DNA from 2 places in the Gordonia sp. WA4-43 genome. Region 1 is predicted to be linked to the other one. Evidence: predicted binding sites of a transcription regulator. Region 1 holds the regulator's gene; the other holds the start of a gene.
The links. The regulator HspR, encoded in region 1, represses chaperone genes until heat shock. The targets are predictions, from matches to a motif close to ANNTGAGTNNNNNNNACTCANNT.
Positions count from the first base shown of each region.

Region 2: a site for HspR is predicted at 7,309-7,331, ahead of clpB (ATP-dependent chaperone ClpB). Genes of this name have one in related genera too.

Region 1 is NZ_CP084736.1:2,611,945-2,627,129, forward strand. Features, by position in the region: gene LEL84_RS11715 (FAD-binding oxidoreductase) at 1-211, opposite strand, end outside; gene LEL84_RS11720 (nitroreductase/quinone reductase family protein) at 297-722, shown strand; gene LEL84_RS11725 (serine/threonine-protein kinase) at 784-1,734, shown strand; gene LEL84_RS11730 (amidohydrolase family protein) at 1,739-2,872, opposite strand; partial or broken gene LEL84_RS11735 (FAD-binding oxidoreductase) at 2,999-4,159, shown strand; gene LEL84_RS11740 (hypothetical protein) at 4,198-5,274, opposite strand; gene LEL84_RS11745 (hypothetical protein) at 5,374-6,477, opposite strand; gene LEL84_RS11750 (SRPBCC family protein) at 6,490-6,957, opposite strand; gene LEL84_RS11755 (heat shock protein transcriptional repressor HspR) at 7,002-7,400, opposite strand; gene dnaJ (molecular chaperone DnaJ) at 7,404-8,606, opposite strand; gene grpE (nucleotide exchange factor GrpE) at 8,817-9,449, opposite strand; gene dnaK (molecular chaperone DnaK) at 9,446-11,290, opposite strand; gene LEL84_RS11775 (DUF1353 domain-containing protein) at 11,761-12,579, shown strand; gene LEL84_RS11780 (HNH endonuclease signature motif containing protein) at 12,681-14,504, shown strand; gene lon (endopeptidase La) at 14,586-15,185, opposite strand, start outside.
Region 2 is NZ_CP084736.1:2,455,824-2,471,008, reverse strand. Features, by position in the region: gene LEL84_RS11055 (TerD family protein) at 1-1,023, opposite strand, end outside; gene LEL84_RS11050 (cytochrome P450) at 1,182-2,420, opposite strand; gene LEL84_RS11045 (glycoside hydrolase family 15 protein) at 2,557-4,452, shown strand; gene LEL84_RS11040 (glucose-6-phosphate dehydrogenase) at 4,528-5,928, opposite strand; gene LEL84_RS11035 (hypothetical protein) at 6,036-7,139, opposite strand; gene clpB (ATP-dependent chaperone ClpB) at 7,401-9,953, shown strand; gene LEL84_RS11025 (winged helix-turn-helix transcriptional regulator) at 10,028-10,318, opposite strand; gene LEL84_RS11020 (zinc-binding alcohol dehydrogenase family protein) at 10,453-11,454, shown strand; gene LEL84_RS11015 (HNH endonuclease signature motif containing protein) at 11,473-13,092, opposite strand; gene selB (selenocysteine-specific translation elongation factor) at 13,295-15,088, opposite strand; gene selA (L-seryl-tRNA(Sec) selenium transferase) at 15,099-15,185, opposite strand, start outside.

The DNA.
Region 1 (15,185 bases):
CACCCCGCGTGATGATCGGGACACCGTTGGCGGCACACCAGCGAACGGTGTCCTGCACTTCGGCGGTGGTGGTCGGCCGAACTAGTGCGAGCGGGGTGCCGGCCGTCGGATCGGCGGCACGGTCCTGCCGGTAGCCGGCCACGATGTCGGCGTCGGTGACCACCATGCCGTCGGGAAGGGAAGCGGCCAGCGAACTCGGGTCGACACTCATCTGTTCAGAGTATTCGCAGACCGAACGACCACGGTTTCAGATTGATACATGGCCGGAAATGCCGGGCACCGCGACAATGAGCGACGTGAACGATTTCAACGCGACCGTCATCAACGAGTTCCGCTCCAACAACGGGCATGTGGACACCGCCGGCTTCGGCAAGAACCTCGTGCTCCTGCACACGCTGGGCGCCAAGTCCGGCGAGCCGCGGATCAGTCCCCTGTTCGCCCTGCCCGACGCCGACAGCTGGCTGGTCATCGGCTCGTACGCCGGCTCGCCGAAGGCCCCGGCGTGGGTGCACAACCTACGGGCCCATCCCGAATCGGTCGCCGTGGAGGCGCCGGCGGCAAACGGCGTCGAACGTCTCGACACCGCGGTGACCGAAGTCGAGGGCGACGACTGGGAACCCGCGTGGCAGAAGTTCATCTCGGCATCCGAGCAGTTCCTGAAGTACACCGAGACCGCGCAGGGCCGGCGGTTCCCGATCTTCCGGCTGACCCCGGCTCGCTGACCCCGGCTCGCTGACCCCGCGGTTACCGCCGCCGGCCCGCGAACGCCACTACCCTGGCAGGGTGTTCGAGGTTGGCGAGAGCGTGGCCGGCTTCACCATCGACGACTTCCTCGGTGGCGGGGCGAGCGCAGATGTGTTCCGGGTCCATCGCACCGGCGACGACGGGGACCCGTCGTGCGACGGGCCGCTGGCCCTGAAGGTCCTGCACCCGAACGCGTCCGACCACGCGCGCGTCCGGGAGCGCTTCGAGCGGGAATTCGGGATCGCGTCGCTGCTCGATCATCCGCACATCGTGCGCATGATCGAGCACGGCGAGATCGCCTCCCCGCGCGGGTCGCTCGGGCCGCGGCACCTGCCGTCGATGTGGCTGACCATGCAGTACATCGGCGGCCCCGCGGCGACCGCCCTCGTCCCCGAGCGCGGCGACGAGCCGGACATGGACACCATCCTGCGGGTGGCGATGCAGATCGCCGATGCGCTGGATCATGCGCATTCGCAGGACATCCTGCATCGCGACGTCAAACCCGCTAACATCCTCCTCTCCCGCACCCCGCGATCTGTGGGTACACCCCTCGACGCCTACCTCTCGGACTTCGGGATCGCCCAGTTCCTCGACGACACCCGTCCCCTCGCGCGCAACGGTCGTGTGCAGGGTTCCATCGGCTACGCCTCGCCCGAACTACTGCAGGCCCAGAAGCTCACCCCCGCAACCGATTTCTACGCATTCGCGTGCACACTCGTCGAACTCATCACGGGCACACCGCCGTATCCGCGGAACACCGCTTTCGCGATCACCTATGCCCACCTCAACGACGACCCGCCGAAACTCACCCGACGCCGCCCCTGGCTGCCGTCGGCGATGAACTCGATCTTCGCCAAGGCGCTGGCGAAGTCACCGGAGGACCGGTATCCCTCGTGCACCGCCCTCGTCGAGATCCTGACCCGGCTCATGCGGGACGTGCCCGTGCCGGAGTCGCCGCAACGCTCGACCTGGTGGCCCCGCGGCCGGTGAGCGGTCAACCCGCCGCGTCATCGATCGTATAGACACGAACAGCGGTGTCGCGGAAGATCTTCCGCAGAGCCTCCGAACCCCACTGGGACACACAGTCGACGAGCGCGCCGACCAGCACGTCGACCGCGGCGTTGGGCCGATCGATCGGATAGTTGGACCCGAACATGATGCGGTCCGACCCGAAATGAGTGACGATGTGCTCGACGAAGGGACCGATCATCTCGGCGAGCGTGGCCTGACCGCCGATGTTGCCCCACCGTTCGTGACCGTAACCCAGGATCGGCATCGCCAAACCCGACAGTTTGACGACGACGTTGCGGTGGTTCGCCAGGGTCGTCATCCGTTCTCGCCACAATCGCCAGATGTCCGCGCGCGCAGCGGCTGTCGCGCCGGTGCGGACACCGACGGGACCGAAGACCCCCGCCGGGATGCCGAAGTGGTCGAGGACGATCGTCGTGTCCGGGTACTCCCGGGCCAGCAGGATCACGTCGTAGAGCTGATGGGAGTACACCGACGCCTCGAAGACCAGATCGCGGCTCGCGAGTTCGGCGAACCCCTCGAGGAACGCCGTCGAGGACAGCAGGTTGTCGGTGTCCCCGCCGTCGCGGACGCGCGGATCAGGATGTCGGGACGCGACGATGCGGATGCCACGGAACCGCGGGGAGGCCGCGAATTGTTCGTCGAGCATGGTCGCGAACGTGCGGGTCCGCGGATCGCCGTGCGAGATGACGGCGCCGAGGCGGGGGGTGCCGGCCTGGCCGAACGGCAGGCTCTCGAGATATCGGGTCTCCTCGACGGCGGTGCTGTCCACCGGGGGCTCCGCGGCGTCGGCGACCTCGCGGCGCCAATGCGACTCGACGTGCACCACCGTGTCGATCGGTACCCCCACCACGGTCGGCACAAGCGCCGCATCGGTGGCGTACTGGCGCGGCTCGTAGGCCCGGGCCACGGTGCGCGGGGTCAGGATGTACTCGCGGTCGGCACGCGAGACCACGAGCGGAAACACCCGGTCGCCCAAGGTGGGGACGAACCCGTACAGCCGCGACGCCCGCGTGGCCGCCCACGGGGTACGCCGCGGGTTCCAGTGCTGCACATGGGCATCAACGATGCCCGTGAGGACCCCTTCGAGGGACGTCATCCCCGTACCTTGCCATACCTCATCACTGTCCGACATGGGATGCCGGATCCTGAATTGTGACGTGTTGAAGGACTAGTGTGGGTCTCTTGAACCGGGTGGGGAGACGATCCGCGACGGAGGTGTGATCTTTTCGAGATGGCGACACATACGCGCCACGCGCTGCATCAGCTGCGGACGGCTGTCAATCGACAGCCCGACCGGTTCGTCACCAACGTCTACACCCGGATGTTCGCGATCGATCCCGACCTGCGTGACCTGTTCGGGGTGTCGATGGCGGCCCAGCGAGTGGCCTTCCATCGGGTCATCGACCATGTGCTGGAAGCGATCCCAGCCGAGTCGGGTCACGCCGAACTCGTGGAGTTCCTCGCGCAGCTCGGACGCGACCATCGCAAGTTCGGAGTCGAGCCCGAGCATTACCACGTGATGTACGCCGCCCTGATGGGCGAGTTCGGCAGCCTCATGGCCGGTTACTGGGACGCCGAGACCGAACAGACCGTCTCGCAGGCGATGATGCTGGTCACCGGGGTCATGCGGGGCGCGGCCGAGAGCGCGACCCATCCTGCGCGCTGGACCGCCGAGGTCGTCGAGAAGTACCGGATCACCCGGGACCTCGCGGTCGTCCGACTCCTCGCCCACTCGCCGCTGACGTTCAACACGGGCCAGTACCTCGAGGTGCACATCCCGCAATGGCCCAAGCAGTGGCGCAATCTCTCCCCCGCCATCCCGCCCAACCCGGCCGGTGAACTGGAGTTCCACGTGCGTGCGATCCCCCGTGGAACGGTCAGCACCGCGATCGTGAGCGAGACCAGCATCGGCGATGTGTGGACCCTCGCCCAGGGGCACGGGACGCTTCACGTCGACCGCGACAGCAAGGTCCTCATGGTGGCGGGCGGGACCGGGCTCGCACCGCTGCGGGCGTTGTTGATCGAGATGTCCATGCGCGCGGATTCGCCGGAGACGCACATCTTCTACGGCATGCGCTACCCGGGCGAGCTCTACGACCTGACCGTCCTGCGCCGCATCGCGTCGACCAATCCCTGGCTGCGGGTCACCGCCGTGTCCCAGGAGGAGAGCGATCCGTGGTGGATCAACGCGGTGGCGACACCCGCCGAGCTCGGCATCGACCACGAGATCGGCACCCTCGCCGACGTCGTGGCCCGGTCCGGTGACTGGCAGGACCGTCAGGTGCTCATCGCGGGATCACCGCAGATGATCGAGAACACCCGACGCACGCTGATCATCGCGGGCGTCCGGGCCAGCCGCATCCAGCACGACCCGGTGTTCTGAGCCGGCACAAGAGTTGACTTCCCCGAACCGGTTGCGGCTCAGGGGACTTCGAGGCTCGGCTCGCCGCCGGCCGGAGCCGTGACCGTTTCGGTCTCGGTCACGGTGTACGTCTCGGGAGCCGACTCGGTCACCGTCTCCGTTCGAGTGACCGGACGCGGGGTGCTGGTGACCGTCGTCGTGCGGACGGAGGTCTCAGTCTCGGTCTCGGTGACCGTCGCCTCCTGGGTCGAGGTGACCGCTGCCGGTGTCTCGGTCACGGTGACGGGCGCGGGTTCGGCGACCGTCGACTCGGCGGTGAGGATCAGCGTCATCCCGACGGCGGCCAGGAACACGGCCGCGCCGATGGCGGCGCCGACGAACCACCAGCGACGTCCCGTCGACGTCCGCGGGGCGACGGGGGGTGCTGCCGCGGCTACCACCGCGGCGTCGGCCGCACCGAGGGCCGAGGCCAGCGCCGGGTTGTCCGCGACGGTGACCGGGCGTTGCGCCGCGTACTCGAAGGCCGGCGCGATGCCGGGGAGTTGCGCGCCGGGGCCGACCACGATGACCGACGTGATGTCACGCCCGCGCGGCAGGCGGGTGACCGCCGTCGCGAGCCGGGTCGCCGCGTCGGGGTCGGTGACCGAGGCGACCTCGCCCGGCGCGAAGTCGGTCGTGCCGAGCACGGCGCCGGAGGACGTGTCGACGGTGGCGAGGGTCGTGCCGGCGGCCGGCGCGGCATCGCGATCCAGGTCGACGACGGCCACCACCCCACCGCGCGTCGCATGCGTGCATGCGATCTCGGCGAGTGCGGCGGCATAGCCGGTGACGACGACCTTCTCCGTCCACGACGGCCCGGTGCCGGCGCCCGGCGCGAAGGCCCGAGCCAGGTGATCGCGGACGTCTGCGCGGGACGCCGAGATCCCGATGCGGTCGACCTCCACAGGGACGGAATCGACGAGTTCGAGGATCGCGGCCTCGGCACCGGCCGCCGACGCGTCCGGAAGGTCGACGAGATTGCTCGCCAGGACGTGGCCGTCGGCGTCGCGGACCACCGAGCTGATCTGGTCGTCGACGACGGAGATACCCAGGACCACGAACCCTGGCATCGGACCGTTTGCCGGTACCTCGGACATGGTTCACCTCCCGTCGCCGACCTTGCTGTGGCGTTCTGACCCGCAAGCCTAGCGGCTCGCCTGCGGTCCTCGTACACCCGGCTGTGCAGGTACACCGACTCAGATGGGCTCCGCGGGATGCTGCGTGTAGGCGGCGTCGCGCACCGCCTCGTCGGTTTCCAGGCCGGCGCCCAGGGCACCGCCGACGGTCGCGAGGGAGCACGTCAGCCAGGCGACCTCCAGATAGTCGGTGAAACCGGCCGGGTGGCCGAGCGTCGCACCGAAGACCTGCGGCACCACCAGGCACAGTGCGCCGAGGGCGGACAATACGAACAGCGCCGCGTAGAAGGCGCCGACGCCGAGGACCACCGTGATCACGGTGACGATGTTGAACAGCGCCACCTGTTCGCGCGTCTGACGGGAGGTGCCACGTTCCCACAGGTCGGCGCCGATGATCAGCGTCGCGGTGATTGCGATGATCGAGCCGAGCGCCACCCCGGTCAGGCGAATCCCACCGAAAGTGTCTGCGAGAAGCCAGATGTCGGCGGTGACGAGTGCGAAGACCCCGGCCGCGATCGCCCCGGTGAGGGCGCGGGTGAGCCCGAGTGCGAGCCGCCACGGCCGATTGGCCCGCACCATGCCCGTGAGCAGACGCAGATTGCCCGTCAGCACGCGGGCGGTGAACGCGGTGCCCTCGTCCTCGACGTCGGTCCCGAGTTGACGGACACGGTGGCGCAGCGCCGATCGCGTCGGCGACTTCTGGTGTTCGCGGAGGTCGTCGGCGTCGGCACCGAGGAGCTGGCCGACCAGCCCGGTGATGATCCCGCGCGTCCGCTGCCGCACCCCGGTCGCGCCGAGGGCGGGCACCGAGAGCACCGCCACTCCGTGGACCGCGTTGGCGTGCGCCACCACCGGGCGTTTGCCGACGTGCAGCGGCAGGTCGGTCAGACAGACCACCAGATCCCACTCGCGTTCGAGCAGTAGATCTCTCGTTGCATCCACGATCTCGGCATCACCCGCGGGCGGTTGCACGAGTCCGGCCTCGACGAGTTCGACCTGCCAGCGTGCGCCCGGGAAGTTCGTCTGGACATGGTCGGAGAGGTTGTCGTCGACGAGTTTGCGCGCCAGGCCGATCGCCTGGCCCGGCGCGGCGACGACACCGAGGACGACGACGGGTTCATCCGAGGCGTCGGACTCGGTCGACGTACCGGTGGCGGAGTCCATCGGCGGTCCGGCTCAGGCGAACCGGGCCGCGAGGGCCCGCAGGGTGCCCTCGATCCCCTTGCCGTTCTTCTTGTCGTAGCCGATGAGTTCCATGATCTTCGGTACCCGGAGCGTCGAGTAGTCGAAGGTCTCGGTGACCGCGGTCGTGGTCGGTGACGTCGACTCGAGTTCCCACCGCCAGCGGTGCCCCATCGGGTGCTGCCATTCGACGACCCGACCGGGTTCGAAGTCGGTGACGGTCGAGGTGATCTTGTACGGCACGCCGTACTGCTTCATCCCGACGCTGAAACGCGCCCCACGGGTCAGCGTCTCGGGCCCGTCCACAGGGGTGTCGCGGACCGTGCCGGAACCGTCGAGCTCCGGATGCCGATGCGGATTCGACACGAGCGCGAACACATCGGCGGCCGGGGCGTTCACGACGACCCGGCGCGAGACCTTGTGCGGGCCGGAGTCGACGGTGGTGACGGGTTCAGAAGCCATACGCTCAACGTTACGCACGTCCGTGGGCTCGCGTCGAAACCACGTCAGTCGGTGGTGCGTTTGCGTCGCGGCTGCCAAACGACCAGGGCGTTGGTGCGCGGCACCGGGACGAGTTCGCCGCCGCGGCGGGTCCGCGACGCTTGCACCTCGTCGGTCAGCTCGCGCACGCGGTGCTGGAGCGCCTCGACCTGATTGCTCAGGTCGATGATGCGTTTGATGCCCGCGAGGTTGACGCCTTCCTCCTGCGAGAGACGCTGGATCTCGCGCAGGAGTTCGACGTCGCGGGACGAGTAGCGGCGACCACCGCCACTCGTCCGTTGCGGGGTGACCAGGCCCAGTCGGTCATAGGTCCGCAGGGTCTGGGCGTGCATGCCGGCGAGTTCGGCGGCCACCGAGATCAGGAAGGTCGCGCCGTCGCCGTCGAAGTTGCTCGCACCGGCCATGACTCATCGCCCCCAGTCCGCCCGCGGGTCGAAACCGCTTGCCCGCTCGGCCTGGTCGTAGGCGCGCATCGCCTCGACCGCGGCCTCGTCGAGCTTGTTCGGAACCGCGACCTTGACGGTGACGAGCAGGTCGCCCGCCCCGCCGGAGCGCTTGGGCACCCCACGACCGCGCACGCGCAGCGTGCGGCCGTCGGTGGTGTTCGGCGGGATCTTCACCCCGACCGAACCCTCCAGGGTCGGAACCGAGACCGTCGCTCCGAGAACGAGTTCGGAGATCCGCACCGGCAGCTGCACCCGAAGGTCGTTGCCGCTGCGGGTGAACTGCTTGTGCGGGGTCACGTGCACGACGACGTAGAGGTCACCCGACGGGGCGCCACGACGACCGGCCTCGCCCTGCCCGGCGAGCCGGATGCGCTGACCGTCCTCGACGCCGGCGGGGATCCGGACGTTGATGGTGCGCGCGCGGACCTTCACGCCGCTGCCGTCGCAATCGGTGCACGGGTCGTCGATCCGCGACCCGGTGCCCTGGCAGTCCTGGCAGGGCTCGCTGAATCCGAACGCGCCCTGGTTGCGGCTCACGAACCCGGAACCGTTGCAGTTCGCGCACACCCGCGGACTGGTCCCGGGCTTGGCGCCCGAGCCGTGGCAGGTGGTGCAGGGTGACGGACTCGTCACCCGCAGGGGGACGGTCGTGCCGAGCGCGGCGTCGGAGAACGAGAGCGTCGTCTCGGTCTCGAGGTCCTTGCCACGACGCGGCCGGCTCGCCGTCGAAGTACGTTGCGTTCCGCCGCCGCGGTTGAACAGGCCGTCGAAGATGTCGCCGAAACCGCCACCGCCGCCGCCGGTCTGCGCCCCGCCGAACAGGTCGCCGAGGTCGAAGTCGCCACCGCCGCCGGTGGTGTAGGTGGTTCCGCCGCCGGGGAAGCCACCCGGGAAGCCGTTGCCGCCGCCGCGGAATCGTCCGCCGGCGAACATGGCGCGTGTCTCGTCGTATTCCTTGCGCTTGTCGGCATCGCCGAGGACGCTGTGGGCTTCGGACACCCGCTTGAAGCGCTCTTCGGCCGCGCTGTCACCTGGATTCGCATCCGGATGCAGCTCGCGCGCGAGCTTGCGGTAGGCCTTCTTGATCTCTTCAGCCGAAGCGTCAGAAGCAACGCCCAGGTCCTTGTAGAAGTCGTGTTCTAACCACTCACGTTGTGGTGCCACCAGACGTCACCTCCTTGAGTTCTGTTGTCTGGATTGAAGTTTCAGTTGGGGCCACCTGCTCCCTGAGGCGCGAGCCGACCACCTGCTCCCTGAGGTGCGAGCGAAGCGAGCCACGAAGGGTCCGTCGCCCTTCGTGGCTCGTCGCTTGCGCTCCTCGCACCTCAGGGATCAGTGGTGAGTTCGCCCACTCAGGATCGAGCGACGGTCGTTCTATTGTGCACCGGGCGCGTCGCCCGCGGGAGCGGGATCGGTGACCGTCACCATCGCGGTGCGGATCACCTTCTCGCCCAGGCGGTAGCCGCATCGGTACACCGATCCGATCACCGGGTTCGCGCCGGTGCCGTCGTGCTGCACGGCTTCGTGGAGTTCGGGATCGAACTCGTCACCCGCCGCACCGAAGGCCACGAGACCTTCGGCGGCCAGCACACCGGTCAGCTTGTCGGCGACCGAACGCAGCGGACCGCTGTCGAGGTCGCCGTGCTCACGGGCACGGTCGAGGTCGTCGATGATCGGCAGCAGCTTGTCGATCAGGATCTGCTTGCCGTAGGCGACCGAACCCTGCTTCTCCTCGGCGGCACGCCGCCGGAAGTTGGCGAACTGGGCGCGTTCGCGCTGCAGGTCGGCCGTCAGCTCGGCGACGCGGGCATCCGGCTCGTCGGCTGCGGTGTCGGCCTGCGGCTCGTCCGTCTGGGACTCGTCGACGACCGGTCCGGCATCGGCCGGGCCGGGGCCGGCGGCCGGCTCGTCGCGCACCTCACCCGTCTCCGGGTCGATACGACGACGGTCGGTCACCGTCACCGGCTCCTCGCCGGACCCATTCGACGAATGGGCTCCTGCGGTCACTTGTTCTCCTTCGAGTCGGCATCGTCGACGACCTCGGCGTCGACGACGTCGGGATCGCTGTCGGCCGCGGCGGACTCACCGTTGGGGGACTCGGCAGCGGCGCTGGCGTAGATCGCCTGGCCGAGGGCCTGCGATTCCTCCGACAGCTTCTCGATCGCGGACTTGATCGCCGCGGTGTCGTTGCCCTTGAGCGCTTCCTGCGCCCCGGCGACGGCCGCCTCGACCTTCTCCTTCAGCTCCGCCGGGACCTTGTCCTCGTTCTCCTTGAGGAACTTCTCGGTCTGGTGGACCAGCGACTCCGCCTGGTTGCGGGTCTCGGCCTCCTCGCGGCGCTTGCGGTCCTCGTCGGCGTGAGCCTCCGCGTCCTTGATCATGCGGTCGATCTCGTCCTTGCTCAGGCCCGAACCGTCCTGGATGCGGATCGAGTTCTCCTTGCCGGTGCCCTTGTCCTTCGCGGTGACGTGCACGATGCCGTTGGCGTCGATGTCGAAGGTCACCTCGATCTGCGGGACACCCTGCGGCGCCGGGGCGATGCCGCCGAGCTCGAAGCTGCCGAGCAGCTTGTTGTGCGAGGCGATCTCGCGCTCACCCTGATAGACCTGGATCTGCACCGACGGCTGATTGTCCTCGGCGGTCGTGTAGGTCTCCGACCGCTTGGTCGGGATCGTGGTGTTGCGCTCGATCAGCTTGTGCATCACGCCGCCCTTGGTCTCGATACCGAGGGAGAGCGGGGTGACGTCGAGCAGCAGCACGTCCTTGACCTCACCGCGGAGCACACCGGCCTGCAGTGCGGCGCCGACGGCGACGACCTCGTCCGGGTTGACGCCCTTGTTGGGCTCGCGGCCACCGGTCAGTTCCTTCACCAGGTCGGTGACAGCCGGCATACGGGTCGAACCACCGACGAGCACGACATGGTCGATGTCGCCGACGGAGATGCCCGCATCCTTGATGACGGCCTGGAACGGTGCGCGGGTGCGCTCCAGCAGATCAGAGGTGATCTTCTGGAACTCGCTGCGCGAGAGCTGCTCGTCGAGGAACAGCGGGTTCTTGTCGGCGTCGACGGTGATGTAGGGCAGGTTGATAGAGGTGCTCTGCGAACTCGAGAGTTCGATCTTCGCCTTCTCGGCGGCCTCACGGAGACGCTGCAGGGCCATCTTGTCCTTGGTCAGATCGATGCCGTTCTGGCTCTTGAACTTCTCGACGAGCCAGTCGACGACGCGCTGATCCCAGTCGTCACCACCGAGGTGGTTGTCACCGGAGGTCGCACGGACCTCGACCACGCCGTCGCCGATCTCGAGCAGCGAGACGTCGAAGGTACCGCCACCGAGGTCGAAGACCAGGATGGTCTGTTCCTTCTCACCCTTGTCGAGCCCGTAGGCCAGGGCGGCCGCGGTCGGCTCGTTGACGATGCGGAGCACGTTGAGGCCGGCGATCTGGCCGGCTTCCTTGGTGGCCTGACGCTGCGCGTCGTTGAAGTACGCCGGGACGGTGATGACCGCGTCGGTCACGTCCTCACCCAGGTACGACTCGGCGTCGCGCTTGAGCTTCATGAGCGTGCGCGCGCTGATCTCCTGCGGGGTGTACTTCTTGTCGTCGATCTCGACGGTCCAGTCGCCCTCGCCCATGTGGCGCTTGACGGAGCGGATGGTGCGGTCGACGTTGGTGACCGCCTGGTTCTTGGCGGGCTGACCGACCAGCACCTCGCCGTTGCGCGCGAACGCGACCACGGACGGTGTGGTCCGCGCGCCTTCGGCGTTGGCGATGACAGCGGCTTCGCCGCCTTCGAGCACGGCCACCACCGAGTTGGTGGTACCGAGGTCGATTCCAACAGCACGAGACATGTTTGGCTTCCTCCTAGTTTGCGGGTGTGCACCCGAGTCCTTGTCCCGGGGTCTCGCGACCGCGGGGATGTCGTGGCGAAACTCTGCGGGACCGGACTTCAGTGCGTCCGACTCATGTCCTACTGAAAAAGTAGATCCGAGTCAAACCGACTTGAGTCTTCGTCGCTCAGGTTTCTCGAAGTGTGTAACGGGGGTGGTCGACGGATTGTTCCCCGGTCGGCCAAAAAAGTTGAGCGGAGTTCGCTCAATGTCGGCCGGGGCCTCAAACGCGTATGACGTTGCGCCCGGTTTCCGGGCACAACGTCATACGGATGCGTGGCTTCTTCGACCTCGCCATCGCCGGGGCCCCGGCCCCGCAACTTCCACGGTGGTCAGTACGCCACCACCCCAACACGCTGCGCCTCCGTTACCCATCGGTCCCGGTCGCGTGGGGGCTACGGTCGATACATCCCCTCGACGCGGAGGTGGCGATGACCAAGACCACACCGAGCGATCCGCGATGGGTGCCGTGGCGCGTCGCGCCGGCGTCTGGCTTCGAGGTCGACGACCCGACCGGGCGTGGCGAGGTCGAGATCGCGCAGATCGACGAGCGACAGTTTCTCGTGCGCAACGCCTTTCGGTTCTCCGATCCCGCGGTCGAGGAGTACCTGGTAACACAACTGGTCGAGCGAGGACAGACGGAAGCCGATGCGCGGGGCGCCGTCGACGCGGCCCGCGCGTTTGTGCCCGGCGACGACAACCCCACCGACCTCGCCTCGATCCCCCGGTTCCTGCGCTGGTTCGAGAACCCTTACGGCAGACACTCACTCGCGGCGCTCATCCACGACGAGCTCATCACGGGCACCGTCAACTCCGGCGCGCTCGGGAGTGACACCCTGTCCGACCGGTTCTTCCGCGAGATGATGCGAGCGTCCGGCGTCCCCTGGCTCAAGCGGTGGATCATGTGGTCGGCCGTGGCACTTCGCACGCGATGGGTCGCCCGCGGATGGCGACGTCTCAGTGTGGTCGGGTGGCTGGTGCTGAGCCTCGTCGGCATCTGCGCGGCGGTCGGTTCGAGCGGGGCGCTGCTGTTCGATTGGTCGTGGCCGACATCATCGCCGGCGGTCTCTCTCCTGCTCTCCCTGCTGATGATCTTCGTCGCCGCGCCGCTGTGGGGGCGCCAGTGGGCGGCGAGTCTCGTTGCGGCCGTGGCCGCCTTGTGGGTCCTGCCCGCCGCGATCGTGGCTTACTTCGCCTATGCGCTGTATCTGTTGTCGGAGAGGATCGCTCGCACCGTCGGGCTCACGTAGCGGCTCGGCCGAGCATTCTTGTCGGTGGTCGGGTCTACCTTGGACGTATCAGTTGATCCGGTCAACCAGGCCGGGTGGCAACGACTTCGGGGGGAGTCACTGTGGGGGCATGGACGGATCTGCCGGGCGAGTTCCTCGCCGGGGTCGATCCTGCTTGTCCGTCCGATGCCGACACCGCCACCCATATGCAGCGTCTGGGGTCGATCCGCGCGGGCGAATCGTATCTGGCGTGGTGCCGCTATCAGACGATCCTGGTGTTGTGTGATCGGCTGTTGACCACTGTCGGCAACAGTTACGTCTCGGACGGTTTCGGTGACATCGTCGCCCGGGTGTCGCGCGAGGCCGGGATCACCCGCTACCGGGCGGGGATGCTGGTCGACGAGGCGTTGTGTCTTCGTGACCGGTTGCCGCGGGTGTTGGAGACGTTGCGCGACGGTGTCATCGGGCCGCACCAGATCCGCGAGATCATCGGCCGCACGCACCTGGTGTCCGATGATCACCTTCTCGACCCCGACGACCCCGCCAGCCGCCGGATCATCGAGGTGCTCGACGAATCGATCGCCGACCTGCTGCGCTCCCGGTCCGGGTCGTGGTCGACGTCAGGTTTGCGCGACATGATCGACCGCCTGGTCTTCGGCCACGACGCCGACGCCGTCCGCGAACGGCGCCGCGAAGCGCTCGACAAACGCGGCGTGTGGACCGAGAACCACGGTGACGGCACCGGTGAGATCACCGCGGTCATGGCCGCCGAGAACATCCGAGCTTGCGACGCCTCGGTACGGGAGTTGGCCGCATCAGTGTGCGACCGGGATGGCCGCACCCTCGGGGAACGCAAGTCCGACGCCATGTGCGCGTTGCTCACCCGAACAGCGTTCACCTGTGCGTGCGGTCAGTCCGACTGCACCGCAACACCTGTCGATCCTGGAGGTTCGGCGGCGAGTACCGAGATCGTGATTCACGTGGTGACCGACGCCGACACCCTGGCCGGCGGGTCCGGACCCGGGTGGGTCGACGGGCACGGAGTGATCTCCGACGAGCATGTGCGCGACCTCGCCGCCCGGCCCGACGCGACGACCAGGCCGGTCACCCCCATCCGCACACCACCCACGCAGGTCGTCGCCGGCGGCCCAGCCGCGACCGGCGAGGGCGGCGAGGGCGGATACGACGACGACACCACGCGTACGGCGAACATCGCCGCGCCACAGCAGGCTACAGATGACGCCGACACCAACACCAACACCGACGCCGGCGGCGCGGGTGACGCGTCGACGCCCCCGACTTCGGCCTCATCGTCGGCGGAGCCGGTGTCGTCGGAGGTCGTGGTGGTCTACCCGGCTGCCCTGCCTGGTGACCCGTATCGTCCGACAAGTGCGTGCGCGGAGTTCGTGCGGGTGCGCGACGGCTACTGCACCGAGCCGGGTTGCACGCGTTCGGCATTCACCGCCGATGTCGATCACGTCGCCGAGTACGACCACGCCCGGCCAGCACGCGGGGGTGCGACCTCGAGTGAGAACCTCAACGCCAAATGCCGTCCCGGTCATCTCCACAAGACCCACGGTGACTGGACCGATGTGCAGTACCGCGACGACGAGGGCCGCCTGGTCACCGAATACGTCACGCCCGAGGGCTTTGTGATCCCCGGCGAGGCCGAGACCCTCGAAGACCTCTTCCCCAACCTGCGTCGCATCCGGTTCGAACAAGCCGCGAAAGCCCCACCGACACCGCGGATCATCGTGCCCGAACGGCAAGGCAGACAACAACAAGGCCGACAACCGCGCACGATCACCGAACGCACCGCCGCGAAACACGCGAAGCGGCGAGAAGAACGTGCCCGCAACAAGGCACAACGCGAAGCGGATCGACTTGCCCGAGCCGAGGCAGCCAGCCATCAACCCGACACGCCCGACGACCCGCCACCCTTCTGACAGACGCCAACACCCCGGCGGAACGTGATCGTCCACGTACCACCGGGGTGTTGGACTGGGCCTGGGCTACAGCGCGCGGGATCAGGCCGCGGTCACCTGCGCGTCGACGGCGACTTCCAGCGCCTGCGCGACGATCTCGGCGACATCGGTCATCGGCCGCACGTCGAGGGCGTCGAGTACCTCGGCCGGCACGTCGTCGAGGTCGGGCTCGTTGCGCTGCGGGATGAAGATGGTCTTCAGCCCGTTGCGTTGTGCGGCAAGCAGTTTCTGCTTGACCCCACCGATCGGCAGGACCCGCCCGTTGAGCGTGACCTCGCCGGTCATCCCGACATCGCTGCGCACCTGACGTCCCGTCGCCATCGACACCAGCGCGGTGACCATGGTGACGCCGGCGCTCGGACCGTCCTTCGGCACGGCCCCGGCCGGAACGTGCACGTGGATGGTCTTGTCGAGCGCTTTCGGGTCGACGCCGAGCTGCTCGGCGTGCGCCCGCACGTACGACAGTGCGATCTGCGCCGACTCCTTCATCACGTCGCCGAGCTGGCCGGTCAACTTCAGACCCGGCTCACCCTCGGTGGCGTTCACCTCGATGAACAGGACGTCGCCGCCCATGCCCGTGACCGCGAGACCGGTTGCGACACCGGGGACCGCCGTCCGCTCCGCCGATTCCGGCGTGAAGCG
Region 2 (15,185 bases), 160 kb from region 1:
CCGCGGCCTGCCGAACTTGTCGATCGCGCCGGCACCGTTGTCGACGGATTGATACACGTTGACCAGTAGATCGCCGTTCTCCTTCGGCAGAACCGTGACCTGCTCGACGGCGGGCTTCTTTCCTCGTCCCGGACCGCGGCTGTCCCCGTGGTGCTCGATGAACGGCCAACTGCGCAGGTCGCCGCGATGGCCCTTCTCGCCGCTGATGACGACGTACTGGTGAGCGACCTCGTCGCGGCAGAAGAAGTAGACGTCGAGGTCGCCCTTGCCGTACTTCGTCACCCGACCGTCGGCCTCGTACTCCGCGCCCCGTCCGTCCCACTCCAGGCCCACGGTGAGAACCCAGTCCGACGACCCTTTGCGCAGGTCGATCGACGCGGTCTTGTCGCGGGAGTCCTTCGTGATGGAGACCTTGACCTTGGAGAGGTTGGCCGGCGGCGACGCCAGAACCTGCTGCGGCGACTCCGGAACCTGCTGCGGCGCGGTGTTCACCGGGGCGTCGGGGGGCGATCCGGCGAGCCCGGGCTGTTGTTCCGGTGCGTTGTCGATGCTGATCCCGAAGTCGGTGGCGAACGCCGCCAACCCCTGGCTGTAGCCCTGTCCGATCGCGTCGAGCTTCCACTGTCCGTTCCGGCGGTAGAACGCCACCAGCTGCAGGACGGTCTCGGCGCCGGGATCCGGTGGCGCGAAGGTCCACGCGCCCGAACCCGAGATGGTCACCGTCAGCGAGCCGATCTGTTCGAATGTCTTGTGCTGCGCCTCGGTGCTCGCCGCGACGACGACCCGCTCGACGTCGGCGGGCACCGACGTCAGGTCGACCGCACATGAATCCGAACCGCGGAGCCGAACGCCCGAGGAAGCCGGGTTGTTGAAGAAGATCAGGTCGTCGTCCGTGCGGACCCTGTCACCGGCCGTCAGGAGCACGGCGATGAGGTCGACGTCGCCGGGTGACGCGCTCGCAACTTCGACGAGGTGTGCGGTCGTGCTCAGGGTGGTCTTGGAGCCCTTGGTGAGCTCGTGCACAACTACTCCTCGGGGATGGTGGTCAGGCAGCCCCGATGGTAAGCGAGGTGCCGCGACCCGGGCGCGCCGTCGGCCGATCGGGACCCCGGTCTGTCGATTGTCGGAATGACGCTCCGGCACAACGCTTCCGATGCTCGGATCGGGCCGGTCGCTGCTCATCAGCGCAGCGAATACCTGATCGGCAGGTGCTTGAGACCGCCGACGAACACCGTCGCGGCCAGCTCTGGTGTCCCGGCCAGTTCGATGGAGTCGAGTCGCGAGATCAGTTCGGCGAAGAAGCTCCGCATCTCCATCCGGGCCAGGGCGGCACCGAGGCAGAAGTGGACGCCGTGACCGAACGACAGATGTTTGTTGGGGAACCGGCCGACGTCGAAGGTGAACGGGTCGTCGAAGACGTCCTCGTCCCGATTGCCCGACGTGTAGGCGAGATAGACGGATTCGCCCTTGGCGATGGGCACACCGCGCACCGAGGTGTCCTCGGCGGCGGTGCGCATGAACTCCTTGACCGGTGTGGTCCACCGGATCATCTCCTCGACCGCGGTCCCCACGAGTTCGGGCTCGCGTCGAAGTCGTTCGAGTTCACCGGGGTTCTCGATGAGCGCCCGCAGGCCGCCGGAGATGGCGTCCTTGGTGGTGTCGTGGCCGGCGCTGGCGACGATCACGTAGTACGACGCGGTGTCGACGTCGGACAGGGGCTCGCCGTCGATGAGGCCGTTGGCGATGGCGGACGCCAGGTCGTCTGTGGGGTGGGCGCGTCGTGATGCGGTGAGTTCGCTGAAGTACGCGAAGAAGTCGAGCAGCGTCGTCATCCGCTCCTCGAGCGTTGCGCCGCGCCGGTATTCGACGTCGTCGGCGCCGAACAGTTCCTGTGTGAGCTGGTGCATCCGCGGGAAGTCCTCCTCGGGGAGGCCCAACAGCGACAGGATCACATAAAGCGGGAAGCCGACCGCGATCTCCTCGACGAAGTCGCACTCGGGTCCGATGTCGCGCATCTTGTCGACGTAGCGCTTCGCGAGCTCATCGACGCGGGTCTGTAGGTCGCGCAGGGCTTTCGGACGAAACCAGTCGGCGCCGATGGCGCGGACCTTGCGGTGGTGCGGGTCGTCCATGTGGATCAGGGTGCGCAGTCCGGCACCGGACTCCAGCTGAGCACGTGCCACATCGTCGGCGGCGGCGGTGGTCAACACCGGACGCGGTTCGCTCAGCCACAGGTTGTTGTCGCGCTCGATGTCCATGATGTCGGCGTGCTTGGTGATCGCGAAGAACGGCCGGTAGGGGCCGTGGTCGACACGCGGTACCGGATTGTGTGCCCGCAGGTGGGCCATCGCGGCGTGCAGTCGCGGCTCGTCGGCGTAGGCCTTGGCGTCGGCGAAGACGTTGGCGGCGTCGTCGGTCATGCTCGTGTCCACGCTGCTTGTCGGCACCGTTGTCCTTCCGTCGAGGGTCGATCGCTGTCGAGTGTCCGGTATCGGCGGGTTTCAGACCGGCGTATTGGGGAACCCGGTCGCCCATCCGAGATGAGGCAGGCACCGAATGGCCGGCATGAGCACCCCTTCCGAATCAGGCGAGGACGCGGCTGCGACGGCTCGATGCGACGGCGCGACGACGGCCGACGCCACCGGTGACTATCTGCCGATCGCCGACCACGGTGTCATCGGGGACCTGCGTACCGCGGCCGTCGTGGGAGTCGACGGGCGGATCGACTGGTTCTGTTGTCCGCGGTTCGACTCGCCGAGTGTGTTCGGTTCGTTGCTCGACGCCCGCCGCGGCGGTGCCTGGACCGTGGAACCCATCGACGGAGAGGTCACCACGCGGCAGTTCTACCTCCCCGACTCCAACGTGCTCGTCACCCGCTTCCTGAGCGAGGACGGCGTCGCCGAGGTCCAGGACCTCATGCCGATCGCGCGCCCGCACGATCCCGACCATCGCACGCGGATCATCCGTCGGGTCTCCTGCGTGCGCGGCTCCGTGGAGTTCCGCGTGACGGTTGCGCCGCGGTTCGATTACGGGCGCCAGGCGCACACCGTCGTCGTCGAGGACGAACGCCGACTCCGTTTCGAGACCGACGATCTGGAGTTGCATCTCGCGTCGACGGTCGATGTCGACACCGTCGACGACCGGGATGCACAGGCCCACTTCACCGTCGAGACCGGTCAGTGCGTGACGTTCGTCCTCGCCCCCGACCCTATCGGGTCGGAAGTGCTCGACCACGACAGTTCTCCCGCGGTCGTCGCCGCGACGGTCGCATTCTGGCAGGACTGGGTCTCGCGCTCCTCCTACACGGGCCGATGGCGGGAGATGGTGCACCGGTCTGCGCTCACGCTCAAACTGCTCACGCACGAACCGTCGGGGGCGGTGGTGTCCGCGGTGACCGCCGCGCTTCCCGAAGAGATCGGCGGCGAACGGAACTGGGATTACCGCTACGTGTGGATCCGCGATGCCGCCTTCACGCTCTACGCGCTACTGCGGCTGGGTTTCACCGACGAGGCGGGCGCCTTCATGGACTGGCTGACCTGCCGGTTCGACGATGGCGCCGACGAAGCGGGGGATCTGGGACCGCTGCGGTTGATGTACACCGTCGACGGGGATCCGCCGCCGAAGGAGACCGAACTCGACCACTGGGAGGGTTACCGGCGGACCTCGCCGGTGTTGGTCGGAAACGCCGCCGCCGACCAGCTCCAGCTGGACATCTACGGCGAGCTCATCGACTCGGTGTACCTGTACAACAAGTACGGACCGGGGATCTCCTACGGGTCCTGGACGCATCTGTGCACGGTGGCGGGATGGCTTGTCGACAACTGGGATCGTCCGGACCAGAGCATCTGGGAGGTGCGGAGCAAGCCGCAGGACTACGTCTACTCGCGAGTGATGTCGTGGGTGGCCCTCGAGCGGATGATCCGAATGAGTCGTCAGCGCGGTCTACCGGGCGACGTCGCTGGTTGGATGCGAGCCCGTGACGACATCTTCCTGCAGATCATGGAGCGGGGCTGGAACGACGACGTGGGGGCCTTCGTCCAGACGCTCGACTCCGATCGGCTCGACGCCGCGCTGTTGCTCATCCCCGCAGTGAAGTTGTTGTCGCCCACCGATGATCGGTTCCTCCGCACGCTCGAGCGGATCGAGGAAGAACTGGTGAGCGACTCCCTGGTGTTCCGGTACGACACCGACGGCGGGCACGACGGGCTCGACGGCGCCGAGGGGACGTTCTCCCTGTGCTCGTTCTGGTATGTCGAAGCGCTTACCCGCGTCGGCCGCCTGGCCGACGCCCGGCTGGCGCTGGAGAAGATGTTCACCCACGCCAATCACCTCGGACTCTATGCCGAGCAGGTCGGACTCACCGGCGAACAACTGGGCAACATGCCGCAGGCGTTCACTCACCTCGCGCTGATCAGCGCGGCCATCAATCTCGACCGGCGCCTGGGCGATTGAACTGAGCGCTGCGGAATCTGGTTGTGGTTTGTGCCGGAAGCCGGGACAAACCACAACCGGATCTCATGTCCGCGTTCAGATCCAGCCGGACCCGCCGCACAGGTCGTCGGCGGCCGCGGGGCCGGTCGATCCGGCCGCATACGGTTGCGGTGCAGGCGGATTCGCCAGCACCGGTGCGGCCACCTCCCACACGTGGGCGAGACCGTCGGGTCGGGTGAACAGCGACCGATCGCCGCGCAGCACGTCGACGATGAGTCGGGCGTAGGGCGACAGGCCGTCGGCCACCTCGTCGAGCTGTTCGGTCATGTGGGCGACGGAGAGGTCGGTGCCCGAACCCGGTTCCTTGACGGTGACCGCCAGATCGATGGCACCATCGCCGGCCAGATCGACGGTCAGCACGGTGCCGTCCTTCGGGGTATCGGTCAGCGGACCGTCGGCGGGGGAGCGGAACACGAGGCTGAGTCGCTGGGAGCTGTGGTCGAGCATCTTGCCGGTCCGCAGCAGGAACGGGACGCCGTGCCAGCGGTTGGTGTCGACCCACAGGCGGACTGCCGCGAACGTCTCGGTGGTGGAGTCCGCGGGGATGCCGTCGGTGTCGCGGTACCCCTCGTACTGGCCGAAGACCACCTCGGTGGGGTCCAGCGGCCGGAACGCCGCGATGACCGACTCCCGCGCGTCGAGCAGGTCGTCGGCGCCGAGCGACACCGGGGGTTCCATCGCGACTTCGGCCGCCACCTGGAACAGGTGGGTGACGATCATGTCCAGGAATGCGCCGGTGGCGTCGTAGAAGGCGGCGCGGTCGGCGATGTCGAGAATCTCCGGGACGTCGATCTGGACTTCTGCCACGTGTTCGCGGTTCCACACCCCCGAGAACAACCCGTTGGCAAAACGGAGGACGTGCAGGTTCTGGGTGCTCTCCTTCCCCAGGAAGTGGTCGATCCGGTAGATCTGCTTCTCGTCCAGGGATTCGTGGACTGCCTTGTCGAGAGTCCGGAAGCCGTCGGGGGACGTTCCGAACGGCTTCTCGTAGACGACTCGGGAGCCATTCGCAAGATCGTGCGCGGCAATGGCTTTCGTGTAGTCGACGAACGTGGTCGGTGGGAGGGCCAGATAGTGGACCAGTTGAGCACCGTCACCGACGGCGTCACGGGCCGCGTCGATCACCTCCGGCAGACGGCCGGGGTCGTCGACGGTGAACCCGCCGCCGGCGAAGCGGATGGTCTCGGCGAACGCTTCCCATTCGTCCGATGACACCGACCCGCCCGGACCGAACTCCTCGATGGCGTCCTTCACGTGCTGCCGGAACTCGTCGTCGGTCCGGTCGCCACGGCCGTTGCCGATCAGCTGCCATCCGTCGGGGAGTAGGTCTCGCCGGTGGAGTTCGTACAGCGATGGCAGGACCATCCGCTTGGCGAGGTCGCCCGTCGACCCGAAGAGGATGAAGATCACCGGCCCGGTGGAGTTGTCTGTGGTCACTCAATCCATATTGCGCGAACAGATGTGCAGAGTGCGGGATGTGCGCTGGATTCCGTTACCGATCCCGCACTGTGGATGTCAGCGGATCCCTGCACCGCCGGCCCCATCTAGTCCTGCGGAGGTCCTGGCAGGGGGAGCGCAGATACCACGGCAGGGCGTAACGCGACGGGAACGACGTACCTGTCGCCCTCGAGCGTCAGCCAGCCTTCTTCGATGTACAACTCGAGCCGACGATGGATTGCCTCGACGAGGAACTCGCTGAGTCCGAGTTTGGGGACCCAGGCGTTGATCTCGGCGATACTCAGCGGTGAATCGCCGAGTCCGCTAATGACCACGCCGATCAAGGACGACGAGAAGTCGATGTCGGGGTTGTATTCCCGAGGAAAGCCGGACCGAACCCATGCGGTGAGACCCACCCGCAGCACGTCGATCCGGGGCTCCTCCCGCCACAGATGGGCGGCGCGCCCGGGACGTGCGCTCGAGGTGTTGGCTTCGACGATATCGAGGGCCTGGGCAAAGCCCCACAGGTGATGTAACGACGCGACGTCGCTCATGCTCTTGACGTGAGCGGGGAAGTCGATGTCGAGTCGGCGGGCGAGGTCGCGGGCCTCGGCCGGTTTGAGCCACCGACTCTGCGTGGTGGGGCGGTGCGGACCCAGCCAGTCCAACAGCTCGGTGACCCGCCGGACGGGCTGTGTGTCCAGGAGGGCAGCGCGTTCGGTGGCCTCGTCGACCTCCTCGATTGTCGTGGTCCGTAACTCGAGCCCGGAGGCAAGGGCAAACTGCTCGGCGGCATAGGCCGATACGGATTCGGTGCTGAGCCACATGCCGGTCTCGACCAGGTAGCGGCGCAGCGTCTCGATCGCGATGGCGAGCGGTTTGGCGTCCTGCTGCTGGTTCGACTCGATGTGGTTGAGCATCGACACCATGGTGTCGACGTCGTCGGTAGTCCAGGAGAGCGGATCGAAACCGGGGTTCGTCTGCCCGACGGCGTCGAGCACGATGAACGCGTACGCCCCGATGTGGGTGACAGCTTCCTCGTCGCCGGGGAAGACCTCATCGCGGAGCCACGACTTGAATGATTCGGGAGCAACGTGTCGCCTTGCTGTGCCGAAAAGCGGTACCACGTTGGAGTGGTTGCCACTGCCGGAGTCGTGTTTGCGCTTACGTTGGGCGCGGCGCTTCTTCTTGTCGCGTGAAAGCTGTGACATCGGGCTCAAGAATAGGCGCCCGACTTGTGCGTCGTTCAATACTGCGGATCGGTTTGTCGCGTTCCGGAGAGTCTGTGGCGTCGGGTCCCGAGCCTGGACGGCTGTGAGGGCGGGGGATCGCCAACCCCCGACATCCTGGAGCAAGTGGTCTATGTCACAGAAACTTCAGGCTTGAGCGGAATGCACTCAACTCTGTTGGCGTTGTAGACCGCGTATGGCTCATACTTGAGCCTGTTGGACTTAAGAGAAAGGTGCACGCGAGTGGACAGCTTCACCCCCACCACCAAGACGCAGCAAGCATTGAGTTCTGCTGTGCAGGCGGCGGCCAGTGCTGGCAACCCCGACGTGCGACCGGCCCACATCCTCGTGGCACTGCTCGATCAGTCCGACGGCATCGCGTCGCCGCTGCTCAAGGCAGTGGGCGTGGACCCGTCGAGCGTTCGTGCGCAGGCCCAGGCTCTGGTCGATCGCATGCCGACGGTGTCCGGCGCCAGCTCGACGCCTCAACTATCCCGCGAATCGATCGCGGCCGTCACCGCAGCTCAGCAGCTGGCCGGTGAGCTCGACGACGAGTATGTCTCGACCGAGCACGTCGTCGTCGGCCTGGCGACCGGTGATTCCGACATCGCCAAACTGCTGCACAACCTCGGTGCGACTCCGCAGGCTCTGCGCGAGGCGTTCGTCGCCGTGCGCGGCAGCGCACGGGTCACCTCCGAGGATCCCGAATCGACCTACCAGGCTCTCGAGAAGTACTCGACCGACCTGACCGCGGCCGCCCGCGAGGGCAAACTCGACCCGGTCATCGGCCGCGACACCGAGATCCGGCGCGTCGTGCAGGTGCTCAGCCGGCGGACCAAGAACAACCCGGTCCTCATCGGTGAGCCCGGCGTCGGCAAGACCGCCATCGTCGAAGGTCTCGCGCAGCGCATCGTCGCCGGCGACGTGCCGGAGTCGTTGCGCAACAAGACCGTCATCTCCCTCGACATGGGTTCGATGGTCGCCGGTGCGAAGTACCGCGGCGAGTTCGAGGAGCGGCTCAAGGCCGTGCTCGACGAGATCAAGGGGTCGGCCGGACAGGTCATCACCTTCATCGACGAGCTGCACACGATCGTCGGAGCCGGTGCGACAGGCGATTCCGCGATGGACGCCGGCAACATGATCAAGCCGATGCTCGCCCGTGGTGAGCTGCGGCTGGTCGGTGCCACCACCCTCGAGGAGTATCGCAAGTACATCGAGAAGGACGCCGCACTCGAGCGTCGCTTCCAGCAGGTGTACGTTGGCGAGCCGTCGGTCGAAGACGCCATCGGCATCCTCCGCGGCCTGAAAGACCGGTACGAGGTGCACCACGGCGTGCGCATCACCGACTCCGCATTGGTCGCCGCCGCAACGCTTTCCGATCGCTACATCACCTCGCGCTTCCTGCCCGACAAGGCCATCGACCTCGTCGACGAGGCCGCGTCGCGGTTGCGGATGGAGATCGACTCGCGCCCCGTCGAGATCGACGAGGTCGAGCGGATCGTCCGCCGTCTCGAAGTCGAGGAGGTCGCCTTGCAGAAGGAGACCGACGCAGCGTCGAAGGAGCGGCTCGAGAAGCTGCGTGCCGAACTGGCCGACCAGAAGGAGAAGCTCAACGAGCTCTCCGCCCGGTGGCAGTCGGAGAAGACCGCGATCGACGCGGTCCGAGACCTCAAGGAGGAGCTGGAAAGGCTTCGCGGCGAGGCTGATCGCGCGGAGCGCGACGGTGATCTCGGACGCGCCGCCGAGCTGCGGTACGGTCGTGTCCCCGGACTGGAGAAGGAACTCGAGGCCGCGATCGAGAAGACCGGCACGGATCCGTCGCAGGACGTGATGCTGCAGGAGGAGGTCGGACCCGACGACGTGGCCCAGGTCGTGTCGGCGTGGACCGGAATCCCGGCGGGACGCATGCTCGAAGGCGAGACCGCCAAGCTGCTGCGCATGGAAGAGGAACTGGGACACCGGGTCATCGGTCAGAAGGATGCGGTGCAGGCGGTGTCCGACGCGGTGCGTCGTGCCCGCGCCGGTGTCGCGGACCCGAACCGGCCGCTCGGCTCGTTCATGTTCCTCGGCCCCACCGGCGTCGGCAAGACCGAGCTCGCCAAGGCGCTCGCCGAGTTCCTGTTCGACGACGAGCGGGCGATGGTCCGCATCGACATGAGCGAATACGGCGAGAAGCACAGCGTGGCACGGCTCGTCGGTGCTCCGCCCGGCTACGTCGGGTACGAGGCCGGCGGTCAGCTGACCGAGGCGGTGCGGCGTCGTCCGTACACGGTGGTCCTGTTCGACGAGATCGAGAAGGCTCACCCGGACGTGTTCGACGTGCTGCTGCAGGTGCTGGACGAAGGTCGACTGACCGACGGTCAGGGCCGGACGGTGGACTTCCGCAACACCATCCTGATCCTCACCTCGAACCTCGGCGCGGGTGGCGACAAGAATCACGTCATGATGGCGGTGCGCTCGGCGTTCAAGCCGGAGTTCATCAACCGTCTCGACGATGTGGTGATCTTCGACGCCCTGAGCCCGGAGGAATTGGTGTCGATCGTCGACATCCAGCTCGGCCAGCTCAAGAAGCGTCTCGCGCAGCGTCGCCTCGACCTCGAGGTGTCGCTCAAGGCCAAGGAATGGCTGGGCGCTCGCGGATTCGACCCGCTGTACGGTGCCCGCCCGCTGCGCCGCCTGGTGCAGCAGGCCATCGGTGACCAGCTCGCCAAGCAGCTGCTCGCCGGGGACATCCGGGACGGTGACGTGGTGCCGGTCAACGTCAGTGCCGACGGAGAATCGTTGGTACTCGGCTGAGTTCGTCGCCAGACAGAGTTCATTGCACGACAGAGGGACCCATCCTTCGGGATGGGTCCCTTTGTCTGCGTCGGCTATTGATGTGGGAAACGGTCGAGGTTGTCCTCTACCCACAGGCGCAATGCGTCCAGCGGCCCGGCGGCGTCCACCCCGAGTTCCGTCAGTTCGTATTCGACGTGCAGCGGGACCGCCGGATAGACGGTGCGGGTGAGTATCCCGGCTGTCTCCAGCCGACGCAGAGTCGCCGTGAGGACTTTGGGGCTGATTCCGTCCAGCCGCACGCGGAGCTCTCCGAACCGCATCGGTCGATCGCGGAGGGCGCCGATGACGAGGGCGCTCCACTTGTCGGCGAGAAGGTCGAGCATCCCTCGGCAGGGACACGATGCAGAGTAAGCGTCTCCGCGATGGGACGGCACTGACATGACGTTGGCCTCGATGCTTTCCATTAGATACTAGGAGCCCTTGCGGGTAACTGGGGTCGTCGGGATACCTTAGCGCCATGACACGAGAGATGACAGCCCTGGTCGCGGTCGCCGCGGACTGCGTCGAGGACCCGAGCGCCTTCGCCGAGGCGACAATGCCGGTGCCGGCCCCCCGTCCGCACGATCTCCTCGTCGAGGTCCGCGCGGTCTCGGTCAACCCGGTGGACACCAAAGTACGTGCAGGACTGCGTGACTCCGATCCGCCGCGGGTTCTGGGATTCGACGCGGCGGGAATTGTCGTCGGGACCGGCGACGAGGTGTCGCGGTTTGCGGTCGGAGACGAGGTCTACTACGCCGGTTCGATCGGTCGGCCGGGAACGAACGCCGAGTTCCATTTGGTCGATGAGCGGATCGTCGGACGCAAACCGTCGTCCCTGGACTTCGGCGCGGCTGCCGCACTGCCGTTGACCACGATCACTGCCTGGGAGTCGTTGTTCGAGAAGCTGCGGGTGAATTCCGCGGACTCGGGAACGATCCTCGTGGTGGCGGGTGCAGGAGGCGTCGGCTCGATGGTCATACAGTTGGCCCGCACCCTGACTGATCTCACCGTGATCGCAACCGCCTCACGGCCTGAGTCGCAGGAATGGACGCGAGGACTCGGTGCCCACCACGTCGTCGACCCGAGACGCCTGCGCGAGGACGTGCGGGCATACGCTCCGCGCGGTGTGGACTACATCTTCTCGCCCCACTCAGACGGGAATGTCGAGTCCTACGCCGAGATCATGGGCGTGCATGGTCAGGTCGTCGCCATCGATGAGCCAGAAGGTCTCGATACCCTCCCGCTGAAAGACAAGAGCCAGAGTTGGCACTGGGAGCTGATGTTCTCGAAGCCGTTGTTCGCACCGGAAGACGACTCGCAACACCACATTCTCGGTCGGGTCGCCGAACTCGTCGACGCCGGCAAGATTCGCAGCACTGTCAATCGCGAACTGGCTGGTTTCACAATCGAGAATCTTCGTACAGCGCACCAGGTTTCCGAATCCGGAGGGGCGATCGGCAAGGTGGTCCTCACACGCTGACCGCGGGTACGAGCTCCCTCACAGGGTGGCGAGTAACTCCATGAGGTGTGCTTCGACGAGTGAGGGCCGTGGTGTGCGTGGTCCGGGTCGTGGTGGCCGGTAGTCGATGACGTGGCTGGTTTTCAACCACGATCTCCGCGCGTCATGTGGGCGTGGCTCATCGCCGGACGTGGTGCGTCCGTGGATCTCTCGCCGCACCTGTGCCAGGTGGGCCTGCAACCGCTTGGGTATGTCGGGTCGGCGGTTGATGTATTCGGGGTTGGGCGGTGCGCCGGGTTCGACGTTGAGTCGCCAGGCGCAGCGGCCTTCGTCTGGCCCGGACCGGACGATCCGGGTGGTGTACTGGCCGGGTTGGTCGCCGACCATGCGGTTGTGGCGGGGACAGGCCGGTGCGAGGTCATCGATGTCGGTGAGTCCGCCCTTGGCCCAGTCTCGTTCGGCGTGATGAAGCTCGACCTGGGTGGCGGGCTGATCGCACCCGGGAGCCGAGCACACTTCCCCGTCGGGGCGGGCGAAGGAGACGAGGCGCTGTTCGGGGGTGGCCAGACGTCTGCCGCGCCCGAAGTGCAGCGGGACGGTGGTGGCGTCTTTGAAGATCGCCAACCACGGCTGGACGTCACCGGCCATCGCGATCAGGTCCCGGATGGGCAGCAGGGTGCCGGTGGCGGTGGTCGCGAGTCCGGCTTCGCGGATGAGGTCGGAGAGGTCGGCCTTGATGATCAGTTGCACGGGTAGCCCGCGGTGCGAGGTGCCGAGTGTGCCGTCGGCGAAACCGGCGGCCAGGGCGGCGTCGAGGGCGTCGTGATTCGTTTGGGCGAGAGTGCGTCCGTCGCGGTCGGCGGCGGCGGTCAGGGCGTCGGGGTCGGCGGTGCCGGCCGGGCCTTGGGGTGAGGCGGGGTCGTCGGGGTTGTTGAGTCCGGGTTTGCCCCACACGGCGAACATCATGGTGAGTCGGGCGGCGAGTGCGGGGGTCAGGGTGCCGGAGATTTTGGCGGTGCCGTCGGCGCGTTGTCGGCCGATCCACAGGCCGCGGCGTCGTTTCTGGTCGGTGTCGTCGGTCAGGGTGCCGTCGGGGTCGAGGTGGGCGAGCAGGCGGGCACCGAGCTGGGTGATGTCGGCGGGGGTGTGGTCGGTGGCGATCTCGGCCATCTGTCGCTCGGCGGCGACCTTGATGTCGTGGTCGACGGCGGCCGGGATGCGGTCGAGGACGTCCACTGTGGCCTGCACGTGCGCGGTGCCGACCGCGCCTTGTGCGAAAGCTTCGGCGAGGTAGGGGTATTCGGGTGGGAGGACCTCGCCGCCGAGGCTGGTCCGGTGGGCGGTGGCGTCCATCTGCTTACGGCGGCGCATCGGGTTCGAGACTCGTAGCCGGTGCGTCATGAACTGCATGAGGGTGCGGCAGCCGGCCTTGCGGGGCAGGTCGCGGGCCTCGACCTGATCGATCTGCCGGTCACCGGCGACGGTCAGACGCGCGATGGCGCGTTCGGTCTCCTCGGCCACTTCAGCGAGTTCAGTGTCGGTACACGGCGACAGATCCACCGACTGCAACTTGTCCAGGGTGCGATGCAGATCGGCCACCAACTCGACCACACGAGGCGAAGGCGCGTCGGTGTCGCCGACCTGCTGGGAATCGAACATGACGGTCACCTCCCCCGAGAACCGTTGCTGCGAATGTAGGTTCGAGTGTACACCAATCCAGACGTGCGGCAAGTCCAAAAATACTGTTGTGCAACGATATCCGTTGATGTCGACTTGTCGGTGTCGTGTGGTAGGGGCCTCGGACGGAAGCTCTTCCCGCGATGCACGCGGCGACCTGTCCTACAGGACCACCGCCCGTTGCTCAGCGCACGACCTCCCGGTGCCCGGCGTCAAGACGGCGGGTCCAACCGCGGGCGTCGAGGTACTCCAGTAGCGGAATGACCACGCGCCGAGAGGTTCCGAGCGCCTGGCGGGCGGTGCTGGTGGTGAACGGCTGATCGAGCGAGGCGAGGGTGCGCATCGCCAGGGCGGGGGCAGTCGGCAACAACACGACACCGTCGCGCAATCGGAGAATCCGGCCCGTGCGCTCGGCGGCGGCGAGTTCTCGGGCGCCCAGGCCGAGTGCGGTGAGGTCATCGGCCTCGGGTGCACGGAACGGGTGGTCGGCGAGCCGGCGCTCCAGTGCGCTGACCGCGTCGTCGGCATCACCCAGGGAGGGCTTGTGACCCGGGACCGCCAGGTGCCCGTCGGACGACGACAGCTCGGCTTCCGAGATGACGGTCGCCAGCAGCGTCGTGTCCGGGAGCCCGAGCAGGGCAGGTGCGCCGGACGCGGACAGCCCCGCCGACAACGGATCTCGGTCGTGTAGATCGACAACGGCGGCGCGGAGTCGCTCGGCCCAGGCGGTGAGGGAGGTTTCGGCGACCCACCACTCGCCGATCACTCGTACGCCGTGGGGTGTGGGCTCGGCGTCGTCGACCAGGCCGAGTCGCGTCAGATCGGTGACGCGCATCGCGCCACGCCGATGCACTTCTTCGGCGGCCCCGGCGTCGTCGGACATGGCCGCCAGCAAGGCCGCGCGTCGCGTCGCGTCGCCCCGTCGGGTCAGCGCCGGGGGATCGGGGTGCAGCACGACGCCGCCGCCGACGATACGTTGGCCGGGATCGCGCAGGACCAGCCGATCGCCCCGCGACATCGGCACGGCGCGCGCGAGGGTCACACGCGCGTGGTCGCCGTCGAAGGGGCGCAACCGGACCGGTAGCGCCGCTGTGCCGATGTGCGCGACGAGGTGTTCCGGTGCCTCCTCGAAGGACATTCCGCTCACGCGCCGGACATCAGCGACAGCAGAGGTGTGCCAGGCTCCGGGCGTCACGAGTGCGTCGCCACGCGAGACGTCGTCGACGCCGACGCCGCGCAGATTGATCGCGACTCGGCTGACCGGGGCCGCGGTGGTGAGAGTTGCACCCTCGCTCTGCAATCCACGGACATCGAGTCGTCGGCGGCCGTCAACCGTGAGCAGGTCCAGGGTGTCGCCGACCGCGATCGTCCCGGCGGCCAGGGTGCCGGTGACGACCGTGCCGGCGCCGGTGCGGGTGAAGACCCGGTCGATCCAGAACCGGACACGCCCCGAGGTCGACGGCGATGACATCCCGGCCAAGACGGCGTCGAGCCGGGTGCGCAGTTCGTCGATTCCGACGCGATCGGGCGCCGACACCACGACCGCCGGCGCATCGGAAAGGCCGGTGCGGCTGAGGCGATCACGCGACAGATCGATCACTTCACGAACGCGGTCGGGCGAGGCCCGGTCGGCTCGGGTGATGACCAGCAGCCCGTACTCGATGCCGAGGGCGGCGACGGCATCACGGTGGTCGTCGGACTGGGCGCTCCATCCCTCGTCCGCGGCGACGACGAACAGGACGACGGGCGCCGGGCCCAGGCCGGCCAGCATGTTCGGGATGAACCGCTCGTGGCCGGGGACGTCGACGAAGGCCACGTCGGCACCGGAAGGCAGTGTGGTCCAGGCGAAACCGAGGTCGATCGTCAGCCCGCGGCGTCGTTCCTCCTCCCATCGGTCCGGCTCGATCCCGGTCAGAGCACGCACCAGTGTGGACTTCCCGTGGTCCACGTGTCCGGCGGTGGCCACCACGTACTTCACGAGCGCGACTTCACGACGCGCCCAGAGCCTGTCGGATCGCGGCGAGTACCCGCACGTCGTCGGCTTCGGGAACGCAGCGCAGGTCCACCAGACACGC